DNA from 3 places in the Paracoccus sp. N5 genome. Region 3 is predicted to be linked to each of the others. Evidence: riboswitches for the same ligand, from Rfam matches in the RefSeq annotation. Region 3 holds a riboswitch; each other region holds the start of a gene.
What was found. Region 3 has a riboswitch for cobalamin ahead of nrdH (glutaredoxin-like protein NrdH). Riboswitches for the same ligand answer to the same signal wherever they lie in the genome.

Region 1 (7,742 bases), on a different contig from region 3:
ATCTGGACGCCGTGGGCCGCGAGGTCGAACTGCTGATCCGCAAGACCTGGCCCAGCCATCACCGCCAATTGCGCAAGGAGGGCCTGCTGTGAGCAAGCGCCATGATGCGATCTTCGACGACGTGCTGAAGGACCTGTCGGCGCCGGCCGCCAGCGACAAGGCCGGCGCGCGCTTCCTGAAACGCAGCAACGCGCTGGCCGAGAGCGGCGAGCGCGAGGAGAAGGTGCTGCGCTGGGTCGATCCCGCCAGCTGCGTGATGTGGGCCCGACACAACCGCGCCTATGACCTGCTGAACGAGGACAATTGCCGCGACCTGATCGACAGCCTGAAGGCGCAGGGCCGGCAGGAATTCCCGGCCATCGTCCGCAAGCTGCCGGCAGGGCAGGGCGCCGAATACGAGGTGATCTGCGGCGCGCGCCGGCATTTCGCCGTCAGCTGGCTGCGGGCGAACAATTACGCGCAGTTCCGCTATCTGGTCGAGGTGCGCGACCTGACCGACGAAGAGGCCTTCCGCCTGGCCGATATCGAGAACCGCGACCGCGCCGATCTCAGCGATTACGAACGGGCGCGCGACTATCTCCAGGCGCTCGACATCTATTACGGCGGCAAGCAGAAGACGATGGCGGCGCGGCTCGAGGTGTCCGAGGCCTGGCTCTCGCGCTATCTGCATCTGGCCCGGCTGCCGCAACCGATCCTGGATGCCTGGCCGCGCCTGACCGAAATCAAGGAGTTGCACGCCCGCAGCGTCCGGCCGCTGTTGCAGGATGCCGAGGAGAAGGTGCTGGCCGAAGCCCGGGCCATCGCCGCCGAACAGGCCCGGGCGCGGGCTGGGCAGGGCGCCCCTGTGCCGGTACCCCGCGTGCTGGCGCGGCTGAAACAGGCTGCCCACGGCGCTGCGCCCGCGGCCGAGAAACAGGTCCAGGGCCCGCTGACCGTCGAGCGCCGCGGCAAGAAGATCCGGCTGGAGTTCCCGGACACCCTGTCCGAGGCGGATCTGCGGGCCGCGCTGGACGGCTTTCTTGCCGAACATTTCCGGCAATGAGACGAATTGCCAATTGGCAATTTCCGGAACAATGCAGGAACGTCCAGAAGGACGCCCTCGCCGATCCGGGACCGTCGCGGGCTACTGTTACTTTTCGGGTGGGGTGCAATCCGGGGTGACGACCGGCTGCAAGGTGTCGAGCAATTGCAGCATCAGCCCCTGCGGCCCCTGCGCGACATGGGCCGCGACGCCAAAGCAGCGCGCCAGGTTGTCCGGCGTCAGCACCGCCTCGGGGCGCCCGTCGGCCATGATCCGGCCCTGGTGCAGCAGCACCAGGCGCGTGCAGTGCCGGGCCGCCAACCCCAGGTCATGCAGCGAGGCCAGCACCGCCCGGCCCTGGTCCGCAAGGCGGCGGAACAGCCGCATGACCTCGATCTGCGCGGCCGGGTCCAGCCCGGCGATGGGCTCATCCGCGATCAGCAGCGGCGTGTCCTGCGCCAAGGCGCGGGCCAGCAGCGCCCGGGCCTGTTCGCCCCCCGACAGCTCGGTGGCCGGGCGGTCGCGCAGCGGCAGAAGCGACAGCGCCGAGAGCGCGGCCTCGACGGCGGCGCGGTCGGCTTCGCCGGCGGCATCGGGATGGGCGATGCGCCCCAGCGCCACCAGGGTTTCGACCGAGACCGGCCAGGCGATCTCGCGCCCCTGCGGCATGAAGGCGGCCGCCCGCGCCCGCAGCCGCGCCGGCAGCGCGGCAAGCGAGCTGTGCCCCTCGGCCGGCAACAGCCCCAGGGCGGCGCGCAGCAGCGTGGTCTTGCCGGCGCCGTTCGGACCCAGCAGGCCGACGAATTCGCCGGGCGCGACGGTCAGGTCGATGCCCTCGATCACCCGGCGGCCATGACGGCGGCAAGTCAGGGCAGAAAGCGCCAGCGTCATGCCTGCCTCCGGGTCTTGAGGATCAGGTGCAGGAACAGCGGCGCGCCGACCAGCGCGGTCAGCACGCCCAGCTTCAGGTCCTGTGCGGGCAGGATCAGCCGCACGGCAATATCGGCGGCCAGCACCATCGCCGCCCCGCCAAGCGCCGAGGCGACGAGCAGGCGCGCCGGCCGCGCGCCGGCCGCGTGGCGCAAGAGATGCGGCACCACCAGCCCGACGAAGCCGATGGACCCCGCCACTGCCGTCGCCCCGGCGATCAGCGCCGCGCAGCCCAGCACCAGCCGCAGCCGCAACCGGCCCAGGTCGATGCCGCTGGAGGCCGCGGCATCCTCGCCCAGGGTCAGCGCATCCAGCGCCCGGCCGGTGGTCAGCAGCAGCCCGGCGCCCGGCAGGATCAGCGCCGCCGCGATCCAGACATGCGGCATGGCGCGGTCGGCCAGCGAGCCCATCATCCAGAAGGTGATCTCATTGGCGGAAAAGGGGTTCGGCGACAGGTTCAGCACCAGCGCGGTGCCGGCCCCCGCCAGCGCCGAAATGGCGATGCCGGCCAGGATCAGCGACAGCGTGCCGCCGCGCGGCCCGGCCAGGGCCAGCATGGCCAGCACCGACAGCGCGGCCCCCGCCAGCGCCGCCAGCGGCAGGCCCAGCGGAACCGCTGCCGCGAGCCCGGTCTGGATCGCCAGCACCGCGCCCAGGGCGGCCGAGGCCGAGGTGCCGATCAGCCCCGGCTCGGCCAGCGGGTTGCGCAGGAAACCCTGCATGGCCGCGCCGGCCAGCCCCAGCGCCGCGCCGACCAGCAGGCCCAGGGCCGCGCGGGGCAGGCGGATCTCGCGCATGACCAGCCCCAGCATGTCGTCGCCCCGGACCAGCGCGGCGAGGCTTGGGCCGATGCCGGCGCCGGCCGGCCCGGTCAGCAGCGATCCCGCGAACAGCGCCGCGACCAGCAGGCCGAGCAGGCCCAGCAGCACGAAGGGGCGCATCATCGCGTCACCGCCGCGGCGGCGGGCAGATTGGCCACGGCGCGCAGGATGCGCGGGTTGCCGCAGATCCAGTCCGGGTCGGCCATGACCGCCGCCGGCCTGTCGCGCAGCAGCGCGCGCAGGGCCGGGTGGTCCAGCATGTCCTGGGCGCGGGCGTGGCCGGCATAGCGACGGCCCAGGATCACCAGGTCGGGCCGGGCCAGCAGCAGCGCCTCCAGCGGCAGGGTGCCGCCCGGGCCAAGGCCCAGCTCGTCGGCGATATTGGCATAGCCCGCCAGCGCGACGATCTGCCCCGCCAGGCTGTCGCTGCCCAGCGTATAGCCATTCACGGCATAGATCGCGGCGCGCGGGCGCGGCTGGGGCGCCGGGGGCAGGCGGGCGAGGTCGGCATCGAACCGGGCCAGGACGGCATCCGCCTCGGCCTCGCGGCCCAGAACCTGGCCCATGCGGGCGATATTGCCGCGAATGCCGGCGATGTCGCTTTCGGGCTGGAACACCTCGACCGGGACGCCGACCCGGCGCAGCAGCGAAAGGGTCGTGGGCGGGGTCCAGGTGCCCGCCAGCACCAGGTCGGGCTTCAGCAGGAAGATCTCTTCGGCCAGGCCGTTGTTGGCCGGCAGCGCCGCTGCCGCTTCGGCCATGCCCGAGGACAGCGGGTCGCGCGCCAGATAGGAAACCGAGACCAGCTGTCCCGGCCCCGCCAGCAGCATGGCAAGCTGGTCGGTGCAAAGGTTGATCGAGACGACCCGGCGCGGCGCTTCCGCCGCGACGGGCAGGGCAAGGCAGGCAAGGAGGCCGGCCAGAAGCCAGCGCGCTACCATCGCGCCTGCAATCCGGCATAGGCGGTGCGGCCCTGGCCGTAATAGCCCCATGCCTCGGAATGGTCCTTGTCGAACAGGTTCTCGACCCGGCCGTGCAGACGGATGTTTTCGGTCAGGTCATAATGCGCGGCAAGGTTGACGGTGGCGAATTCCGGCAGTTCGGTGGTGGCCGGCGTGTCGGGCCAGGCGGTGTTATACCATTCCTCGTCGTAATTGCCCGCGACATAGCGCAGCTCCGCCGACAGGCCGCCGCGGCCGGCCGCGAAATCCGCCTGTCCGCGCAGGTTGACCTGATGCCGGGGCACACGCGCGATGCGGCTGCCGTCCTGCTGGCGCGCGTCGGTATAGGTATAGTCGGCGCTGATGCGGATGGCATCCGTCACCTGCATGGCCGTCGTCACCTCGAAGCCCTTGCGGGTGCTGGTGCCGTCAAGGTTCACCGAGCTTTCGCCCGAGCCGGTGATCAGGTCCTCGACATCGCTGTGAAAGACGGTCGCGCCCAATGTGCCCGCGCCGCCGGCATAGGACAGATCGATGCCCAGTTCATAGCCGAGGCTGCGTTCGGGGCGCAGGTCCGGGTTGCCCTCGTAAGAGCCGGGGATATAGCCGAATTGCTGGAACATATCGGGGTTGACCACGGCCCGGCCCGCCGCCGCGCGCAGGCGGATGTCCCGCCCCGGCACCTGCCAGCCCGCCGACAGGTTCCACGAGGTCGCATCCTTGAACCCGTCGTTCAGGTCGCGGCGAATGCCGGCCTGCAGGTCGATGTCCGGGTCGAGATTGCCCAGATATTCCAGCGCCAGCGCGGTCGTGTCGCGTTCATAGATCCCGCCGGGCGCAAAGGAGCTGCGATAGGTCTCGCGCTCGGTCGCGGCGCTGAAGTTCAGGCGATGGCGGGTGCTGGCCAGGTCGGCGCCGTCGATGGCCCAGCTGCCCAGATACTGCACGCCGCGGCGGCGCGCGGCGTCGTCATAGTCATAGGCGCCGTCGTTCAGGAACAGGGTGTCCTGGTTGGTGCCCGAGACGGTCAGCCGGTGGGACAGCCGTCCGTCCAGCGCCTGCGCCTCGATCCAGAGCGAACCGAAGACCTCGTTGCGCTCGGCGGTCAGCGGCGCGTCGATCAGGTAGTCGTCGGGGGTGGGCACCGGGACGAAGCTGCCAAGGTCATAGCCATATTCCTGCCAGCTGCGGCGCAGGGCGAAACCCGCGCTGACGCTCTCGGTCAGGTCATAGCGGCCGCGCAGCCCGATCGTGTCGCGGTCGTTGAAGTCGCGGTCGCCGCTGGAACGAGAGGCATCCTCGCCCTCGACATGGCGCGAGTCCAGCGACAGCACCAACTCGCTGCGCCCGTCCGAATAGCTGACATGGCCGTTGGCCGCGCGGGTGCCCAGCCCGCCGATCTCGACCCCGCCGCCATAGCGGAACCCCATCTCGCGCGCGCGCCGCGTCGTGATCGAGATGACGCCCGCCGCCGCGTTCGAGCCGTAGATCGCCGATTGCGGGCCGCGCAGCACCTCGATCCGGTCGATGTCGGCGGCGGTCATGCCCGAGAAGGTATAGTCGCCGGAGGCCGGAGAGTTCGCCTTGACCCCGTCGATCAGCACCAGGACGTGGCCGGGCTCGCTGCCGCGGATGCGCAGCTTGGTCAGCGTCTCGCCGGTCGAGGTGACGGCCACGCCCGGCACGCTGCGCAGCGCGTCCTGCACGGTGGCGATGCCGCGCGCCTCGATCTCCTCGGCGGTCAGCACGGTCGAGGCGCGGCCATAGGCATCGCTGGCGATGGGGCTGAGCCCGGCCGACAGGATCACGGGATCCAGGATGACGGCGTCTTGCGCCGCCGCGACGGCCGGCACCAGCGCCGCCGCCAGAGTCATGATGGAAGCTCGGGTCCGAGACATGCCTTGACCTTTCCGGGCACGGGCCGCAGCCCGCGGGTTGCAGAACTGCCCTGCGCAACGGGCCGGTCGGCCCGCCCGCCGGGGGGTGAGCGTCACCTCTGCGGAACGGCCGCTTTCCCGGTGCGCCCCGCGCCGGAAATGGGTGAACGCCTCGGCAGGTCTCCTGACTCGCGGATCGTCGCTTCGGCCGGCCTTCCCGGGACGCGCCCAGTGGCATTATCGACCGTCGCTCGCCGCCTACAGTTGCGGGGGCAGTGCCGGATTGGCCCGGGGGCTTGCCGGCTTCCCTTTTCATCCGGCAAGGGGCCGGAACCGAAGCAGCCACCTGTTCGCGCGACGAGGCCCCGGCTGTCAAGGGGTCTGGCCCGGCCCGCATGGGGCGGCGGGCCATGGTTTCATGCCGAAGCCGAACGAAAAAGGCGCCGGACCCGCCGGCGCCCTGTCATTTTGCCGCAGGGGATCAGGCCAGCCGCTGCCGCAAGCCGGGGTCACGGGCCAGCGACCCTTGCACGAGCTGGCCGAAGATCAGCCCGATCCCGGCCCAGAGCACCGCCACGATCACCAGCGACACGCTGCGGAACTGCCAGAGCAGGTCGCCCGGAAAGCCGGCCGGCACCTCATTGATGGCGGGCAGGACGAGGCCGGCGACGACCACCAGGACCAGATAGGCCAGCCCGCCCAGGATGCCGGCGCGCCAGCGGTCGCGGCCGCTGCGCGCCACTGCCACCGCGATCACCATGGCGATGAGCGACAGCGCCATCATGGCAAAGAACATCTGCGTGCGCAGGCCGATGGTCTCGCCATGGCCCACGGCGGGCGGGTTGGCCGGGTATTTCAGGAAGGGCACCAGCACGACCGAGACATAGCCCAGCACCGCCATCACCCCCGCCGTCGCCCGCGCGCCCAGATGCGAGAACCGGCCCTGCACGAAGGCGAAGACCAGGGCGAAAAGCCCGCCCAAGCCGGCGCCGAACACCGCCATGCCGGTCAGCAGGCCGATGCCGGCCTGGGTGGCGCGGCTGATGCCCTCGCCCTCGCCATGGGAATGGGAATGGCCGGCGGGTTCGGGCTCGGCCGTGGCAGCAGCGGTCGGCGCGTTGTGGCCGTGGTCATGAGCGTGTTCAGGGGCGGCGGGCGCGCCCGCCTCTTCCAGCGCGATGGCGGCGGCGACCGGAGGTTCGCCCCAGACCTTGCCGACGCCAAAGGCCAGCACACCCGCGATCAGCCCGGCAATCATGCCGAGCACCAGATAACGTCCTGTCATGGGTGCTGCTCCTCAGTGGCAGGGAAAGCCGAGAAGGTGGCGCGCATCGTGCACGAATTCATGCACGCCGGTGCCGTCGAGAAGCGCGACCGCGCCCTGTTCGGTGCTGACGAAATACAGCGCCAGCAGCATGACCAGCCCGGCGAAGATCGCCCAGGGCGCCCATTCGCCCAAGGGAATCGGGCGGCTGCGGAAATCGTCTGTGGCTTCGGTATAGGCCATCGCAATGCTCCTTCGGATACGCGTCCGGTTGGGATGTTGACATGCCCGGACTCGGGGTCTGACTTCCGCCCCCTGATGGGCGCGGTTACAGTGGCGCGACCGTGCCGGAATTCCACCGGCTTCCCGCGACTGGGCAATGCCGGGCAAGCTGCGCTGCAGAGCGGCAAATGTCAAAGCAAACTTGCGCCCGTCCGGCGCCGCGGCCAATCTGGCGCCATGGCAAGCCGCATCCTGCTGATCTGTTCGCTGGCCCCGGCGCGGCCGGTGTTTCCGGGTGACGATCCCGCGCCGCCCACCGCGCTGCCCGTCCCGCATCCTGCGCCGGGTCCGGCCCGCACCTCGCCCCTGCGCCGCGCGGTGCAGACGGCCGAGGCCATGGGCCTGGCCGCGCGACCCGACCCGGCGCTGGCCGAGATGGACTATGGCGCCTGGGCCGGGCAGTCCCCCGAGCAGGTGCTGGCCCAGGACCCCCAGGGCTTCGCCCGCTGGCAGGACGACCCCCATGCGGCGCCGCATGGCGGCGAGAGCTTCGCCGCCGTGGTCGAGCGCATGGCCCGCTGGTTGCAGGACCGGGCGCAGGGGGGCGACAACCTGCTGGCAGTGACCCATCCGGCCCCGATCCAGGCGGCGCTGGTGCATGTGCTG
Region 2 (7,742 bases), on a different contig from region 3:
TGTTGCGCCACTGGTTCGAGCAACCATGGCGAGGCGGCTTCGTCGAGCCTGCTGCGCCTGATCGGTCTTGACTGGACCGTGCCTGACTTCAGCACATGATCCCGCCGTCAGAAGACCTTGGCGGTGAACATCCTTTACCGTGGCTCCAAGGGCCCCCTCCATCTGCTGATCGACAGCACAGGGATCAAGGCGGAGGGCGAAGGCGAATGGCACGCCCGCAAACATGGCGGTCCAAAACGGCGCGTCTGGCGCAAGATCCACCTCGGGATCGACGAACAACCATTGGAAGTCAGGGCCGTCGAGATCACCGGGAGCCACATCGGTGATGCGCCTGTCTTGCCCGACCTTCTGGACCAAATCCCGGCGGACCAGGAGATCGGCAGCGTCACCGCCGACGGCGCCTGTGATACCCGAAAATGCCATGATGCGATCGCCGATCGCGGTGCCCATGCCGTCATCCCGCCCCGCAGGAACGCAAGGCCATGGAAGGCAATCACCCCCGGAGCTGTGGCCCGCAACGAGGCCCTGCGGGCTTCGAAGTATCTCGGCCGGGCCCTTTGGCGACGATGGAGCGGATACCACCGCCGGAGCCGCGTCGAAACGAAGATGCATTGTGGGAAATTGCTGGGGCAGCGCCTCAGGGCACGGGACTTCGAGCGCCAGGTCGCGGAGATCCAGATCCGCATCGCCGTGCTCAACGGCTACACTGCGCTCGGCATAGCCGTCACAGAGGCCGTGGGATAGGTCGGTCCGGGAAAGGGGAACCTCGGCCATCAGCTGATTGGTGCAACACAGCCCCACGCGCGCCGAAAATCATCTGCGCGGCGGGGCGATAGCCGTTGGATCATCTTTGCCCAGCCGGGAAGCGCCGGGCGGATTCGAACGCCGCACGCCGGACGTTTGCCCTGCCGCGGCGGGTTTACGCCCCGTCTTGGGAAAAGCCCGGAGCAGGCCGGGCTTTCGCATGCAGATCAGCCCTCGGCCTTTTCGCCGATCTTGTCCTGCGTTCTCGTCAGGAAATCCGAGGCATCGTGGCGTTCCCAAAGCTGCTCGGCGGGCTCGCCCGAGGTCTTGTTGACCATGATGCCGCGCCGGACGCCGGGACGCGCGGCGATCTCGTCATACCAGCGCCGGACATGGCCATAGATCCCGGCATCGAGGAAGGTCGCCGCGTCGCCATAGACCTTGCCCGCGATGACCTGGCCATACCAGGGCCAGATCGCCATGTCGGCGATGGAATATTCCTCGCCGGCCATGAAGCGGTGGTCGGCCAGGTGCCGGTTCAGCACGTCGAGCTGGCGCTTCGCCTCCATCGTGTAGCGGTCGATGGCATATTCGATCTTGACCGGGGCATAGGCATAGAAATGCCCGAAGCCGCCGCCCAGGAAGGGGGCCGAGCCCATCTGCCAGAACAGCCAGTTCAGCGCCTCGGTCCGCGCCGCCGGATCGCGGGGCAGGAAGGCGCCGAATTTCTCGGCCAGATAAAGCAGGATCGAGCCGGATTCGAACACCCGCCGCGGCGGCGTGACCGAGTGGTCCATCAGCGCCGGGATCTTGGAGTTCGGGTTCACCGCGACGAAGCCGCTGCCGAACTGGTCGCCATCGCCGATGCGGATCAGCCAGGCGTCGTATTCGGCATCGAAGCCGGCCTCCAGCAGCTCTTCCAGCATGATCGTGACCTTCTGCCCGTTGGGCGTGGCCAGCGAATAAAGCTGCAAGGGATGCTTGCCGACCGGCAGGTCCTTGTCATGCGTCGGCCCGGCAACGGGCCGGTTGATGCTGGCGAACTGGCCGCCGCTTTCCTTTTCCCATGTCCAGACCCTGGGCGGGGCATAGTCGTCGCTCATGACCTCTCCTGTCGCTGCCTGGTCCCAAGATGTGGAGGATGGCGCCGAACATCAACCTTGGCTGCGGTGGCGCCCTCATCTGGCAGTTTTCCGCCATGGTGCGCCGCCGCGGGTTCGATGCGTCATTTCCGGCGCGCGAGGATGTCGAGCATCCGCTGCCGGGCGGCTTCGGGCAGGTCGGCCGGCAGGTCGGCCCTGGTCGCCGGGGTGTCGCCGACCTGGATCAGCATCGCCATGCCCATGGTGTAATGCGGCGAGCATTTGATGCCCCAGATGCCGGGCGCATCCAGCGTCACCGCGATCTCCTCGTCGATCTTGCCGATGAACTTCGCGCCGCCCTCGGGGATCATGCCGGCGATGCTGGCGGCGTTGTGGCCCGGATCGGCGGCGATGAACTTCACCGTGTCGCCGGGCGCGATCACCAGGTATTCGGGCTCGAAGGGCATCGGGCCGGTGGCGTTGCGGTTCAGCATCCTGACCTCATGGGTCTCGGCCAGGGCGGCGGCGGGAAGCAGGCAGGCCAGCAGGGCGGCACGCAGCAGCATGGTTTGTCCTTTCACGACAGGCGCTGGAAGGCGAAGACCGGACGGCCGCCGCCGGGGTGGGGGATCAGCTCGGCCTCGACCCCGAAGATCCGGCGGATCAGCGCCGGGGTCAGGATCTCGGCGGGCGGTCCCAGTGCCACGCAGCGGCCGGCCTGCATCACCAGCACCCGGTCGCAGCGCAGCGCGTGGTGCAGGTCATGCAGCGCGATCACCGTGGTGACGGAGAGCGCCTCGACCAGGTCGAGGATGCCAAGCTGGTGGTGGATGTCCAGGTGGTTGGTCGGCTCGTCCAGAAGCAGGATGCGCGGCTGTTGCGCATGGGCGCGGGCGATATGGACGCGCTGGCGCTCGCCCCCCGACAGCGTGGACCAGTCGCGCGCGGCCAGATGCGCCATGCCGACCGCCTTGAGCGCGGCGGCAACTGCCGCGTCGTCCCGGGCCCCCCAGGGCCGCAGCGGTCCAAGCCAAGGCGTGCGGCCCAGCTCGACCGCGTCCCGGACCGAGAGGCGGTCGCCGGTCTCGGCCGACTGCGCCACCAGCGCCAGCCGCTGCGCGATCTGGCGGCGGCGCAATCGCGCCATCGGCTGGCCCTGCAGCCGGATCTCGCCGCTGTCGGGGCGGATCAGCCCGGCCATCAGGCTGAGCAGCGTCGACTTGCCCGAGCCGTTGGAGCCGACCAAGCCCAGCATCTCGCCCGGGCGCAGGGCCAGGCTGACATCGGCGACGATGTCGCGGCCCGCGATCCGGCGGCGGGCGCGGCTGACCTCCAGCACCGGCGTCATCGCTGCCGTCCCCGGACCATGACCACGGCAAAGGCGGGCGCGCCGACCAGCGCGGTGATGACGCCGATGGGCAGCACCTGGCCGGGCAGGACGATGCGGGACGCCACGTCGGACAGCACCAGGAACACCGCGCCCGCCAGCGCCGTCGCCGGGACCAGCCGGGCATGGCGGCTGCCGACGAGGAAGCGCATGGCATGCGGCACGACCAGCCCGACAAAGCCGATGGCCCCGGCGATCGAGACCATGACCGCCGTGATCAGCGCCGCCGTGCCGATCAGCACCGCCTGCGTGACCCGCAGGTCGATGCCAAGCGCGGCGGCGCTCTCGGCGCCGAAGGCGAAGGCGTCGAGCGCGCGGGCGTGCCACAGCGTCACCGCCAGCCCCAGCGCTGCCACGGGCAGCGCCAGCCAGGTGTCCGGCCAGCGCACGCCGGAAAGATTGCCCAGCAGCCAGAACATGATGCCGCGGGCCTGCTCGGCGCTGGCCGATTGCGCGATGATCAGCGCGGTCAGCGCGTTGAACATCTGCGAGCCGGCGATGCCCGCCAGGATGATGACCCCTGCGCCGCGCAACCCGGTGCCGCCGCCTGCCATGCGCGCCAGCGCGGCCACCAGCGCGAAGGCGGTCAGCGCGCCCGCGAAGGCCCCGGCCGACATGCCGACCAGCCCGGCGCCGAGCCCCGCGACCGCGATCAGCACCGCCCCGGTCGAGGCCCCGGCCGAAATGCCCAGCAGATAGGGCTCGGCCAGCGGGTTGCGCAGCAAGGCCTGCAGGATCAGCCCCGAGAGCGCGAGGCTGGCGCCGCCGCAGGCCGCGACCACGGCGCGCGACAGCCGGTAATGCCAGATCACGCTGGCGTCGATCGGGTCGGGCGCCGCCGAGGAAAGCCCCGCCTTGGCCGCCAGCACCTCGATGACGGTGGCAAGCGGGATCCGCGTCTCGCCTACCACCGTGCCGAAGATCAGCGCCGCGACCAGCGCCGCTGGCGCCAGCCACAACCAGTCCCGCGCGCGTCCGGCGGTCGCGGCGCGCACCTTCATTTCAGGTCGAACCCGGCCAGCGCATCGGCCAGCGTCTCCAGCGCGTAGATCGTGCGCACCGAAGGGTCCATGGCATTGGCCGGCAGGGTGACGATGCGGTCATGCCGGACGGCCTGCATCTGGCGCGTCACCGGGTCCGAGGTCAGGAAGGCGCGCTTGACCGCGATGTCGTCGGCCGGAAAGCGGCGGCGGTCCATCTCGGCCGCGACGATGAAGCTCGGGTCGGCCTTGGCGATGGTTTCCCAGCCGACGGTCGGCCATTCCTCTTGCGAGCGCACGACGTTCTTCACGCCAAGCTTCGACAGCATCCAGCCCGGCGCGGCGTTGACGCCGGCGACATAGGGGTCGATCTCGATATCGGCCGAGGAATACCAGAACACGCCCGAGACATTCTCGGGCAGGCCCAGGCGCCCGGCCTTCTCGACCGCCGCCGCCTCGCGCGCCTTGAGCTCGGCGACCACCTCGGCGCCGCGCGCCGAGACGTCGAAGATCGTCGCGAGTTCGGTGATGCCCTGATAGAGCAGCGCGGTGTCGAACATCACCATGCGCGCGCCGTCCATGCTCTGGCTGTTGTCCTTGCCGACGCATTCGGTGGGCATGATCCAGCTCGGGATCTGCGCGTCGTCGAACATCTCGCGGGTGCCGACCGCGCCCTGCGGGCCGATCATCCATTCATAGGCGGTGACGACCAGCTCCGGCCGCTTGGCCAGCACGCTCTCGAAGCTCGGGGCGTTGTCGGCGAGGCGCTCGACCTTGGCATCGGCTTCCTCGAACTCCGGCAGCACCGGGTTGATCCACAGCGCCGTGCCCGCGACCTTGTCGGCCAGGCCCAGCATATACAGGATCTCGGTCGTGCTTTGCCCGACGCTGACCACGCTCTCGGGCGCCTTGTCGAAGGTCACCGGGTGGCCGCAACTGGTCAGGGTCAGCGGGTATTCGGTGCCGGCCAGCGCCATCGGCGCCAGGCCAAAGGTGACGGCAATCGCCGTGGTGTATCTCAGCATGATGGTCCCTTCCGCTGCATCATGGGCAGGCGCAGGGCATGGACAGGCATGCAGGGCAGGCGGTGCCGGCAGCAAACCCCGTCCGGGCCCACCGCCCGGGTTGGTCATTGCGCCGGCAGGTCTCCTGACTGACGGGTCACGGCAGGGACGCGGCCTTCCCATGGCACGGGGCCACAGTGGCTGTTTCGCATCCTGCTCGCCGCCTACAGTTGCGGGGGCAGTTCCGGTTCGGGGCCTTGACCCCGACGGATTCCCTTTCAATTCCTTGCGGAAACCGACGGCTTCGCCATAGCGCCCTGCACCCGCGCTGGCAAGGCCGGGAATCCGGGCCGGCGGCGGCGCGCGCTTCATGGACGGCGGCGAGGGCCGTTCGCGCTTTGCCTTGGCGCCTTCCCCGGTCAGCGCGCCCTCAGACCCGCGATCACCCGATCCGCCATGCGGGCGCAACGGGCGCCGTCGAAGGGAAAGACCGTATCGAAACCGCCGCGCAGCCGCGTCTCCAATGCCTGGCGCAGCCGGCGACGGGCGCGAAACAGCCGCGTGCGCACGGTGATCGGGTTCAGGCCCAGGTCGCGGGCGATGCTCGGGATCGGCTGGCCCTCGACCTCGTGCAGCAGGAAGGGCAGCCGCAGTTCGGGCGGCAGGCGGCTCAGCGCCTCTTCGAGCAGGCCGCGGATCTGGTGGCGGGCGGCGCCGGCCTCGGCGGTTTCGGCGCCGGGGAATGTCAGCACATCGGCCGGGGGGCTGGTCTCATCGCTCACGCTGTGATCCTTGTCGGGGCGCCGGCGGCGGGCCTGCATCCGGGCGGCATTGATGGTGATCCGGCTGATCCAGGTGGAAAAGCGCGCCTCGCCGCGAAAGCCGTCAAGGTGGGTGAAGGCGGCAAGATAGGCCTCTTGCACCGCCTCCTCGGCCTCGGCGTCCGAGGGCAGGATGCCGCGGGCGATGCGAAACAGGCGCGGGTTCATCCGCCGCACCAGCTCGCGGATCGCCGCCTCGTCGCGGGCGCGGGCGGCGGCGACCAGCTGCCAGTCGGGGTCGTCCTGCGCTTTGGCAAGGGGGCGGGCGCGGATCATGTCGCGCCCTCCGCCTCGGTCCGGCCGGTGGCGAGGATCGCGTCGAGGCTCGGGAAGGCTGCCAGAACCTCGGGCATCAGATCCTCGCTGTCCGCCGCCACGCCCTCCCAGCCGGGGCTGCCGGGCCGGCCCACCACGATCCGCCCGACCATCGCGGCCATTTCATGCGGCTGGCAATAATAGTCATAGACGCCGGGTAGGGTCAGCGTGACCTCGAACGCCTGATCCGGCAACAGCAAACCGCTGTCCCAGGGCTGGGCGCCGGCCGGAATGCGGCGGCGGCGGTCGAACAGGGCCGGGTGATAGGCGGTGGTCGTATGGCTGTTGCCGGGATCGCGGTTCACGAAGCGCAGGACCGTGCCCGGCGCCACCGCCAGCCCCTGGGGCGAGAACCAGACCCTTTCGCCGCGCGGGGTGCCGCGCATGGCGATCTCCTCGGACCCCGCGGCCTTGCCGGCGTGGCCGGCCAGCGGGCCAAGGGCGGCGAGACCGCCGCCGAGGACCAGCAGATGGCGGCGGCCGAGCCTCATTGCGCCAGCCTGTCGCGCGCGCCGGCGTCGTGATACAGCACGACATGGGCATGGGGTTTCTCGACGCCCGGATGGCCGGCGTTGTAATAGATGTCGACGCTGGTCACCGTATCCTCGCCCAGCGGCAGATCGTTGAAGCCGCTGCCGTTTTTCAGGTCGTCCAGCGGCACCATATAGACCGTCGCCGAAAGCTTGCCGTCGTGGTCATAGGCCAGGAACGGCCCGGCGGGCAGGCTGGCCGGATCGACGTAAAGCGTGCCGAGGCCGGGGATGAAGTCGGGCAGCGCGACCAGCTTGCTGACCTGGGCAAAGGGCGCCGCCGGCGGCGCGGTGGTCGAGGCCGTGTCAGCCCAGGCCATGCCTGCGGTGGCAAAGGCGGCGAAGACGAGCGGGACGATGATACGCATGTCGTTTCCTTTCCGATCCGAGCCCGTCACCAGGGCTCATGCCGGATTGGATGCGGGTTTCCGGGAAATGTTCCCGCGGTGGTGAAGAATTTCCGCTTCGGGATCTGCCGCGGCGCCGCCTGCGCAAGACGGTCGCTCGGCCTTGTCCATGCCTTCGAGAGCCGTGCCGGGATCAGCGAGCCGGCAATGCCGCCAGGGCGGCGGCAAGAGCCGCCTCGCCGGGTGCGCAGGCGCGTTCGATCTCGTCCCGCTCGGCGCGCGAAAGGGCGTCGAGGCGCGACGGGCGCCGCTGCGGCATGGCGGCGGTTCGCTCCAGCCAGTCGGGCGCGATGTCGATGCCCAGGTGCCGGCCCAGCCGTTCGATGTTGTCGCGCGGATCGCGGAACAGGTCCTCGTGGCGCAGGACCAGCGGCCGGGCGTCGCCCAGGCCCTGCAGGCCGCGGATCGTCAGGGCGGACCAGAAGGCGCCGGCATCCGCCAGGCTGGGGCGGCGCGCGACGATGCGCCGGAT
Region 3 (7,742 bases):
CCAAGAAGCGCCGCCGGTCGCAGGGAGGAACGACATATGCCGAATTGGTCCCGGTCCTTGTTTGGACAGGTCTGCGTGGCGCTGGTGCTGGGGATTGCCGCCGGCTTCTTCGCGCCCGAATTCGCCGCCAAGATGAAGCCGCTGGGAGACGGCTTCATCAAGCTCATCAAGATGCTGATCCCGGTCATCGTCTTCTGCGTCGTGGTGCATGGCATCGCCGGCGCGGGCGACCTGAAGAAGGTCGGCAAGGTCGGCGTGCGCGCCATCATCTATTTCGAGGTCATCACCACCGTCGCCCTGGCCCTGGGCCTGGCCATCGCCTATCTGTTCGGGCCGGGCCACGGCATGAACATCGACGTCAGCACGCTGGATGCCTCGGCGCTGTCGGCCTATGTCGACCGGGCGCATGAGGTCAGCGACGGCGGCACCATCGCCTTCCTGATGAAGCTGATCCCGACCACCATGGTCAGCGGCTTCGCCGAGGGTGACGTGCTGCAGGTGCTGCTGGTCTCGGTGCTGTTCGGCTGCGCGCTGTCGCTGGTCGGGCCGCGGGCCGCGCCGCTGCTGGGCATGATCGAGCTGGTCGGCGACACCACCTTCAAGATCATGTCCTTCATCGTCCGGCTGGCGCCGCTGGGCGTCTTCGGCGCCATCGCCTTCACCACCGGCAAATACGGCGTCGGCTCGCTGGCGCAGCTGGGTTCGCTGGTCGCGCTGTTCTACGTCACCATCGCCATCTTCGTCTTCGTGGTGCTGGGACTGGTGATGCGGGTCGCGGGCTTCAGCATCTTCAAGCTGCTGCGCTATCTGCGCACGGAGATCGGCATCGTCGCCGGCACCGCCTCCAGCGACTCGGTGCTGCCGCAGACCATGCGCAAGCTGGAGCATCTGGGCATCAAGGACTCGACCGTGGGCCTGGTGGTTCCGACCGGCTATTCCTTCAACCTGGACGCCTTTTCGATCTACCTGACGCTGGCCGCCGTCTTCATCGCCCAGGCGACGAACACGCCGCTGGCGACGGGCGATCTGCTGGCGATCCTGGGCGTGGCGCTGATCACCTCGAAGGGCGCGCATGGGGTTCCCGGCTCGGCCATCGTGATCTTGGCCGCGACGCTGGCCGCGATCCCGGCCATCCCCGCCATCGGCCTGGTGCTGGTGCTGTCGGTGGACTGGTTCATGGGCATCGCTCGGGCGCTGGGGAACTACCTGGGCAATTGCGTGGCCACCGTGGTCGTCGCCTCTTGGGTCGGGGACATCGACCGCGACCGCGCCCGCCGGGTGCTGGACGGCGAGGACATGCCGACGCTGGACATCCTGGACGAGGACACGCCCGTCTCGAATACCGTGCCGCAGCACGGCTAGAAGTCCCTCGCGCTGCGGGACGGGTCGCGCGACACCTCCCGGCCCGCATCGCCGAGAAGACGGCCTGCGCCTTCCCTCCCGAAGGCGCAGGTCTTTTCGCATCAGCCCACCAGCAGGCCGATCAGCGCCTGCATGGCGCGGGTGCGATGGCGCCGGGGATCGGTCAGCAGCGAAAACGGCCGCTCGGCCCCCGGCAGCGGCAGGCTGCGGATGCGCCCGGCGGCGGCCGCCGTCTCGACCGCGCGATGCGATAGCGCGGCCAGCCGGCGGCTGGCGGCCACCGCGCTCAGCACCGCCTCGTTCGAGGGCAGGTCCAGCGCCTCGGGCAGGTCGGCGACCGCAAGCCCCTGCCCCGCCAGCCAATGCTCGAAAGCCGAGCGCGTGCCCGAGCCCGGCTCGCGCAATACCCATGGGCAGGCGGCAAGCTGCGCCAGCGGCGCTTCGGTCAGCCCGGCCCAGGGGTGGTCCGCCGCCATGACCAGCACCAGCCGGTCGCGCGCCACGACCTGAAGATGCAAACCGCCATGCGCGACCTCGCCCTCGACCAGGCCGATGTCGGCCGCGCCCTCGGCCACGGCATCGGCGACCTGCGTGGTATTGCCGACCGTCAGCCGCAGCTCGATGCCCGGATGCAGGTCGCGCAGCGCCACCAGCCGGGGCGGCAGCCAATAGCTGGCGACGGTCTGGCTGGCATGCAGGCGCAGCCGGCCGCGCGGTTCGCGCGCCAGATCCTCCAGCACCATCTCGGCGGTCTCGGCCCGGTCGAGCACCGCACGGGCCTCGGCCATGAAGGCGGTGCCGGCATCGGTCAGCACGATGCGCCGGCCGACGCGGTCGAACAGCCGCACGCCATGGCGCGCCTCGAGCGCCGAGATCGCGGCGCTGACCGCGGATTGGGTCAGGCCCAGAACCTCGGCGGCACGGGTGACATGCTGGCGCTCGGCCACGGCCAGAAAGATGCGGAGCTGTTCAAGCGTCATGACCAACCCATAAGTCAAATCGAACGATCTGACAAATATAATGCGATGGAATGATGATTGCGCAGGAACCATGTTCCACCGTAACGGCAAAGGAGCGGAATCATGTCCCAGATGGATCATGCACAAGGCGGAACCCCGGGTTTCATCGCCGGGCTTGCGGCGACCCTGCCGGGGCTGGGGCTGACCTGTATCCTTGCGGTGGCGGCCATGGCGGTGCAGCGCCTGTCGGGCATCCCGGCGCTGAGCCCGCTGGTGGTGGCCATGGTGCTGGGCATCGCGGTCAGGAACCTGATCGGCACGCCGGCACTGGCGCAGCCGGGGATCACCTTTTCGCTGCGGCGGATCCTGCGCCTCGCCATCGTCCTGCTGGGCTTCCAGCTGACGCTGGCGCAGCTGCGCGCCGTCGGGCTGCCGGGACTGGCGGTGATCTCGGTCACGCTGGCCGCGACCTTCCTGTTCACGAAATGGGCCGGCCGGGCGCTGGGGGTCGAGCGGCGGCTGGCCGAGCTGATCGCCGCCGGCACCTCGATCTGCGGCGCCTCGGCGGTGATCGCGACGAATACCGTCACCCGCGGCGCGGATGAGGACGTGGCCTATGCCATCGCCTGCGTGACGGTCTTCGGCTCGCTGTCGATGATCGCCATGCCGGTGCTCGGCAGCCTGCTGGGCATGGACGCGGCGCATTACGGCATCTGGACCGGCGCGACCATCCACGAGGTGGCACAGGTCGTCGGCGCCGGCTTCCAGCACGGGGCCGAGGCCGGCCAGGCCGCCACCGTCGCCAAGCTGAGCCGGGTGATCCTGCTGGCGCCGATGATCCTGATCCTGGGCGCGCTGGCCCGCCGTCGCGGCGGCAGCGCCCATGGCAGCGCGCCCGCGCCCTGGTTCGTGCTGGGCTTCATCGCCGTCGTGCTGCTGAACAGCGCCCTGCCGCTGCCCGAGGGCGCCAAGGCCCAGGTCGTCACCCTGACCTCGTTCCTGCTGACCGTGGCGCTGGCCGCGATGGGGCTGGAGACCGACCTGCGCAAGCTGCGCGCCAAGGGCGTCCGGCCGCTGGCGCTGGGGGCGCAGGCCTGGCTTTTCATCTCGGGCCTGGGATTTGCCCTGGTCGGGCTGGTCTGAGCCATTGATCGGCCGGGCCGGCGGCCCTAGGTAGAAGGCGACCCTGCCGACCGGAGCCGCCATGCCGCCCGCCGACACCCGCCCGATGACCCGGCGCGAGACCGAGGTGCGCCGCTTTGTCCGCGCCCGCTTCGGCTTGCGCGGCACCCTGGCGCTGCATCGCCACGCGCTGGGGCTGGACCTGCTGCGGGCGCCGGTCAATGTCCTGCTGTCGCCGGTCTTCCTGCTGACGCGGCTGGCGGTGCCGCTGCTGCGCCGCCTGGGCGCGGTGCGGGCGGCCGACTGGATGGCGCGGCGGCGGATCTTCTTGCCCTCGGACCTGTCGCATCATATCGTGGACGACCTGACCGGCTTCATCGCCGCGCTGGATGCCCAGGGGCTGGGCCCGAAGGCCCCGCCCGAGGCCGTGGCCCGCGCCACCGCCGACTATGCCGAGACGCGCAATGCCGTGTCCGAGATCACCACCTCGGTCCTGGTGCTGCTGGCGGGGCTTTTGCTGTTTCACCGCGCGACGCCGGGCGTCATCTCGCTGGCCGGGCCGCTGGCCGACATGCGGGCGCAAAGCCAGGCGATCCAGGACTTCGCGCTGGGAAGCTGGGCGGGCGGATTGTGGTATGGCATCTTCCCGCGCGAGCTTTCCACGCTCGAAGTGATCGCGACCGGGTTCGGGCTGGCGGTCCTGGCCTCGGTGGTGACGACCTTCGCCGGGCTGCTCGCCGACCCGCTGCAACTGGCCGCGGGCACGCATCGGCGCCGGATCATGCGGCTGCTTTCGCGGCTCGACCGCGCCGCCGAGGCGCCGGCGCTGGAGCGCGAGCACCTGCTGGCCCGGATGGGCGACCTGACCGATGCCTGCCTGAGCCTGTGGCGCAGCCTGAAGGGCTAGGCCTTGCAGATCGAATTGCCGCCATCGGCCAGCATCGCCGTGCCGGTGACGAAGCTCGCGTGGTCGGACAGCAGGAACAGCGCCGCGCGGGCGATCTCCTCGGGCCGGGCCATGCGCTTCAGGGCATGCAGGCCGGCGATGAAGCCGGCGGTTTCGGGGTTGGTCGCGGCATCGCCCGCCATCTCGGTCAGCGTGCCGCCGGGCAGCAGGGCATTGGCCCGGATATTCTGCGGGCCGTAATCCACCGCCAGCGCCTGCACCAGCCCGATCAGCCCGGCCTTGGCCGCGGCATAGCCGCCCATGCCCGGCAGCACCGCGGTATGGCCGATGAAACTGCCGGTAAAGACCAGCGCGCCGCCGCCCCGCGCCAGCAGCGCCGGCACCTGCGCCCGCGCGGCCAGGAAGGCGGCGGTCAGGTTGGTGGCGATCAGCCGCTGCCATTCCGCGTCCGGGATCTCGTGCACCAGCGCGTCCGAACCGATCTGCCCGGCATTGTTGAAGGCGCCGTCGAGCCCGCCGAAGCGGTCCTGCGCCAGCGCGACCAGCGCCTCGGCATGGCCGGGCGCCGTGACATCGCCGGCCAGCACCGCGACGCGGCCCGTGCCCTGATCGATTCGGGCGGCGAGGTCGGCAAGCCGATCCTCGCGCCGGGCCGAGATCACCAGCCGCGCGCCCTCGGCCGCGAAGATCTGCGCCGCGGCGGCGCCGATGCCGCTGGAGGCGCCGGTGATGATGAAGGTCTTGTCCTTGAGCAGCATTCTGCTTTTCCCTTGCTTGTTGCGAGCCCAGCATGGGCCGGAACCCGCATCGGGAAACCCGGTTTCTTGCGCTGGTAACCGGGTGTTCGCGTTAAGGTCCAAAATGCCTGCGACCACCAGATAGCGGGGGATAGATCGCCCGGGAACACCATATCTGGATTGACGCGCGCCTTCCGACATGGCTTATTGGGGCGGTCATGGTTAACCCGGTTTCGACCGGGAGACACAGAGGGCAGCCGGCGATTTCCGGCACGGCCCCCGCAGTCGGAAGCCCGGTCCCGGGGACTGCGAGTCGCAAGACCTGCCATGGCACCGAAATGACGACACCGTGCGGCGGGCGCGGGGCTTGATCGGTGCGATGGCATGACCATCGGCCCGGCCTTGTGCTGCCCACAGCAAAAAAGGAGCAGAGGCATGTCCATCACCGTTTATTCCAAGCCCGCCTGCGTGCAATGCACCGCCACCACCCGCGCGCTCGACGCACGCGGCCTGGACTATCACCTGGTCGACCTGACCGAGGATGACGCGGCAATGGAACTGGTCACCTCGCTGGGCTATCGTCAGGCGCCGGTCGTCGTCGCCGGCGAGGCGCATTGGGCCGGCTTCCGCCCGGACATGATCGGCCGCCTGTCCTAAGGCCATGGCCGGCGGGGGCGATCTGGTCTATTTCTCCTCGGCCTCGGGGAATACGGCGCGTTTCGTGGCGCGGCTGGGCCTGCCCGCCTCGCGCGTCCCGATCTCGCCCAAGGATGCGATGCCGGCGCCGGTTCGGCCCTATGTGCTGATCTGCCCGACCTTCGCCGATGGCGAGGGGCGCGGGGCTGTCCCGAAGCAGATCATCCATTTCCTGAACGACCCCGACCGCCGCGCCGGGCTGCGCGGCGTCATCGCCACCGGCAACCGGAATTTCGGGGCGACTTACGCCTTGGCCGGCAGGGTGATTTCTGACAAGTGCAACGTCCCCGTGCTGTATCGATTCGAACTGGCGGGGACTGATCTGGACATTTCCCGCGTGCTGGCGGGGCTCAACAAATTCTGGGGGACGGAATGCTTGACGATGGCGTAAAGGCCGAGCTCGATTATCACGCGCTCAACGCGATGCTGAACCTTTACGACGGCGAGGGCAAGATCCGCTTCGATGCGGATCGCAAGGCCGCGCGGCAGTATTTCCTGCAGCACGTCAACCAGAACACGGTGTTTTTCCACAACCTCGACGAGAAGCTGCGCTATCTGGTCGACGAGGGCTATTACGAGCCCGAGGTGCTGGACCAGTATTCCAAGAATTTCCAGCGCGCGATCTGGGATGCCGCCTATCAGAAGAAGTTCCGTTTCCCGACCTTCCTGGGCGCGTTCAAGTATTACACCAGCTACACGCTGAAGACCCGCGACGGCCAGCGCTACCTGGAACGCTATGAGGACCGCGTGGTCATGGTCGCCCTGGCGCTGGCGCGCGGCGACGAGGGCCTGGCCATGCGCTTCATGGACGAGATCCTGTCGGGCCGCTTCCAGCCGGCGACGCCGACCTTCCTGAACGCCGGCAAGAAGTCGCGGGGCGAGCTGATCTCGTGCTTCCTGCTGCGGCTGGAAGACAACATGGAGTCCATCGGCCGCTCGATCAACTCGGCGCTGCAACTGTCGAAGCGCGGCGGCGGCGTGGCCTTGATGCTGACCAACCTGCGCGAGGCCGGCGCGCCGATCAAGGGCATCGAGAACCAGTCCTCGGGCGTGATCCCGGTGATGAAGCTGCTGGAAGACAGCTTTTCCTATGCCAACCAGCTGGGCGCGCGACAGGGCGCGGGCGCGGTCTATCTGAACGCGCATCACCCCGACATCCTGCGCTTCCTCGACACCAAGCGCGAGAACGCCGACGAGAAGATCCGCATCAAGACGCTGAGCCTTGGCGTGGTCATTCCCGACGTGACCTTCGAACTGGCGAAGCGCAACGAGGATATGTATCTGTTTTCGCCGCATGACATCCAGAAGGTCTATGGCGTGCCCTTCTCGGAAATCTCGGTGACCGAGAAATATGCCGAGATGGTGGACGACAAGCGCATCAAGAAGCGCAAGATCAACGCCCGCGCATTCTTCCAGACCCTGGCCGAGATCCAGTTCGAAAGCGGCTATCCCTATATCATGTTCGAGGACACGGTGAACCGCGCCAATCCCGTGCATGGCCGCATCACCATGTCGAACCTTTGCAGCGAGATCCTGCAGGTGAACGAGGCGAGCGAGTTCAACGAGGATCTCAGCTATTCCCATTTGGGCACTGATATTTCGTGCAATCTCGGCTCGCTGAACATCGCTGCGACCATGGACGGCCCGGACCTGGGCGCCACCGTCGAGGCGGCGATCCGGGCGCTGACCGCGGTATCGGAAATGTCGGCCATCGACGCCGTGCCCTCGATCCGGCGCGGCAATGACGAGGCCCATGCCGTGGGCCTGGGCCAGATGAACCTGCACGGCTTCCTGGCCCGCGAGCGTATCCATTACGGCAGCCCCGAAGGGGTCGAGTTCACCTCGGTCTATTTCGCCGCCGTGGCCTATCACGCCATCCGCGCCTCGAACCTGCTGGCGCAGGAGCATGGCAGCACCTTCAAGGATTTCGAGAAGTCGAAATATGCCGACGGCTCGTTC

Region 1: it holds a riboswitch for cobalamin, as region 3 does, so the genes downstream of both, PARN5_RS0120770 (TonB-dependent receptor) here and nrdH (glutaredoxin-like protein NrdH) in region 3, are expected to answer to the same signal.
Region 2: it holds a riboswitch for cobalamin, as region 3 does, so the genes downstream of both, PARN5_RS0120265 (ABC transporter substrate-binding protein) here and nrdH (glutaredoxin-like protein NrdH) in region 3, are expected to answer to the same signal.

Annotation. Positions count from the first base shown of each region.
Region 1 is NZ_AQUO01000003.1:301,223-308,964, reverse strand. It holds gene PARN5_RS0120795 (AAA family ATPase) at 1-92, shown strand, start outside; gene PARN5_RS0120790 (ParB/RepB/Spo0J family partition protein) at 89-1,042, shown strand; gene PARN5_RS0120785 (ABC transporter ATP-binding protein) at 1,130-1,912, opposite strand; gene PARN5_RS0120780 (iron ABC transporter permease) at 1,909-2,892, opposite strand; gene PARN5_RS0120775 (ABC transporter substrate-binding protein) at 2,892-3,713, opposite strand; gene PARN5_RS0120770 (TonB-dependent receptor) at 3,707-5,611, opposite strand; cobalamin riboswitch at 5,747-5,943, opposite strand; gene PARN5_RS0120765 (CbtA family protein) at 6,072-6,875, opposite strand; gene PARN5_RS0120760 (CbtB-domain containing protein) at 6,888-7,097, opposite strand; cobalamin riboswitch at 7,153-7,222, opposite strand; gene PARN5_RS0120755 (histidine phosphatase family protein) at 7,314-7,742, shown strand, end outside.
Region 2 is NZ_AQUO01000003.1:189,273-197,014, reverse strand. It holds partial or broken gene PARN5_RS22725 (IS5 family transposase) at 1-744, shown strand, start outside; gene yghU (glutathione-dependent disulfide-bond oxidoreductase) at 972-1,847, opposite strand; gene PARN5_RS0120280 (pseudoazurin) at 1,970-2,392, opposite strand; gene PARN5_RS0120275 (ABC transporter ATP-binding protein) at 2,404-3,174, opposite strand; gene PARN5_RS0120270 (iron ABC transporter permease) at 3,171-4,214, opposite strand; gene PARN5_RS0120265 (ABC transporter substrate-binding protein) at 4,211-5,218, opposite strand; cobalamin riboswitch at 5,315-5,512, opposite strand; gene PARN5_RS0120260 (RNA polymerase sigma factor) at 5,617-6,294, opposite strand; gene PARN5_RS0120255 (plastocyanin/azurin family copper-binding protein) at 6,291-6,824, opposite strand; gene PARN5_RS0120250 (hypothetical protein) at 6,821-7,231, opposite strand; gene PARN5_RS0120245 (sulfotransferase) at 7,404-7,742, opposite strand, start outside.
Region 3 is NZ_AQUO01000002.1:960,408-968,149, forward strand. It holds gene PARN5_RS0118960 (C4-dicarboxylate transporter DctA) at 37-1,362, shown strand; gene PARN5_RS0118965 (LysR substrate-binding domain-containing protein) at 1,464-2,342, opposite strand; gene PARN5_RS0118970 (YeiH family protein) at 2,445-3,464, shown strand; gene PARN5_RS0118975 (DUF6635 family protein) at 3,526-4,350, shown strand; gene PARN5_RS0118980 (SDR family oxidoreductase) at 4,347-5,108, opposite strand; cobalamin riboswitch at 5,290-5,432, shown strand; gene nrdH (glutaredoxin-like protein NrdH) at 5,523-5,744, shown strand; gene nrdI (class Ib ribonucleoside-diphosphate reductase assembly flavoprotein NrdI) at 5,749-6,174, shown strand; gene nrdE (class 1b ribonucleoside-diphosphate reductase subunit alpha) at 6,156-7,742, shown strand, end outside.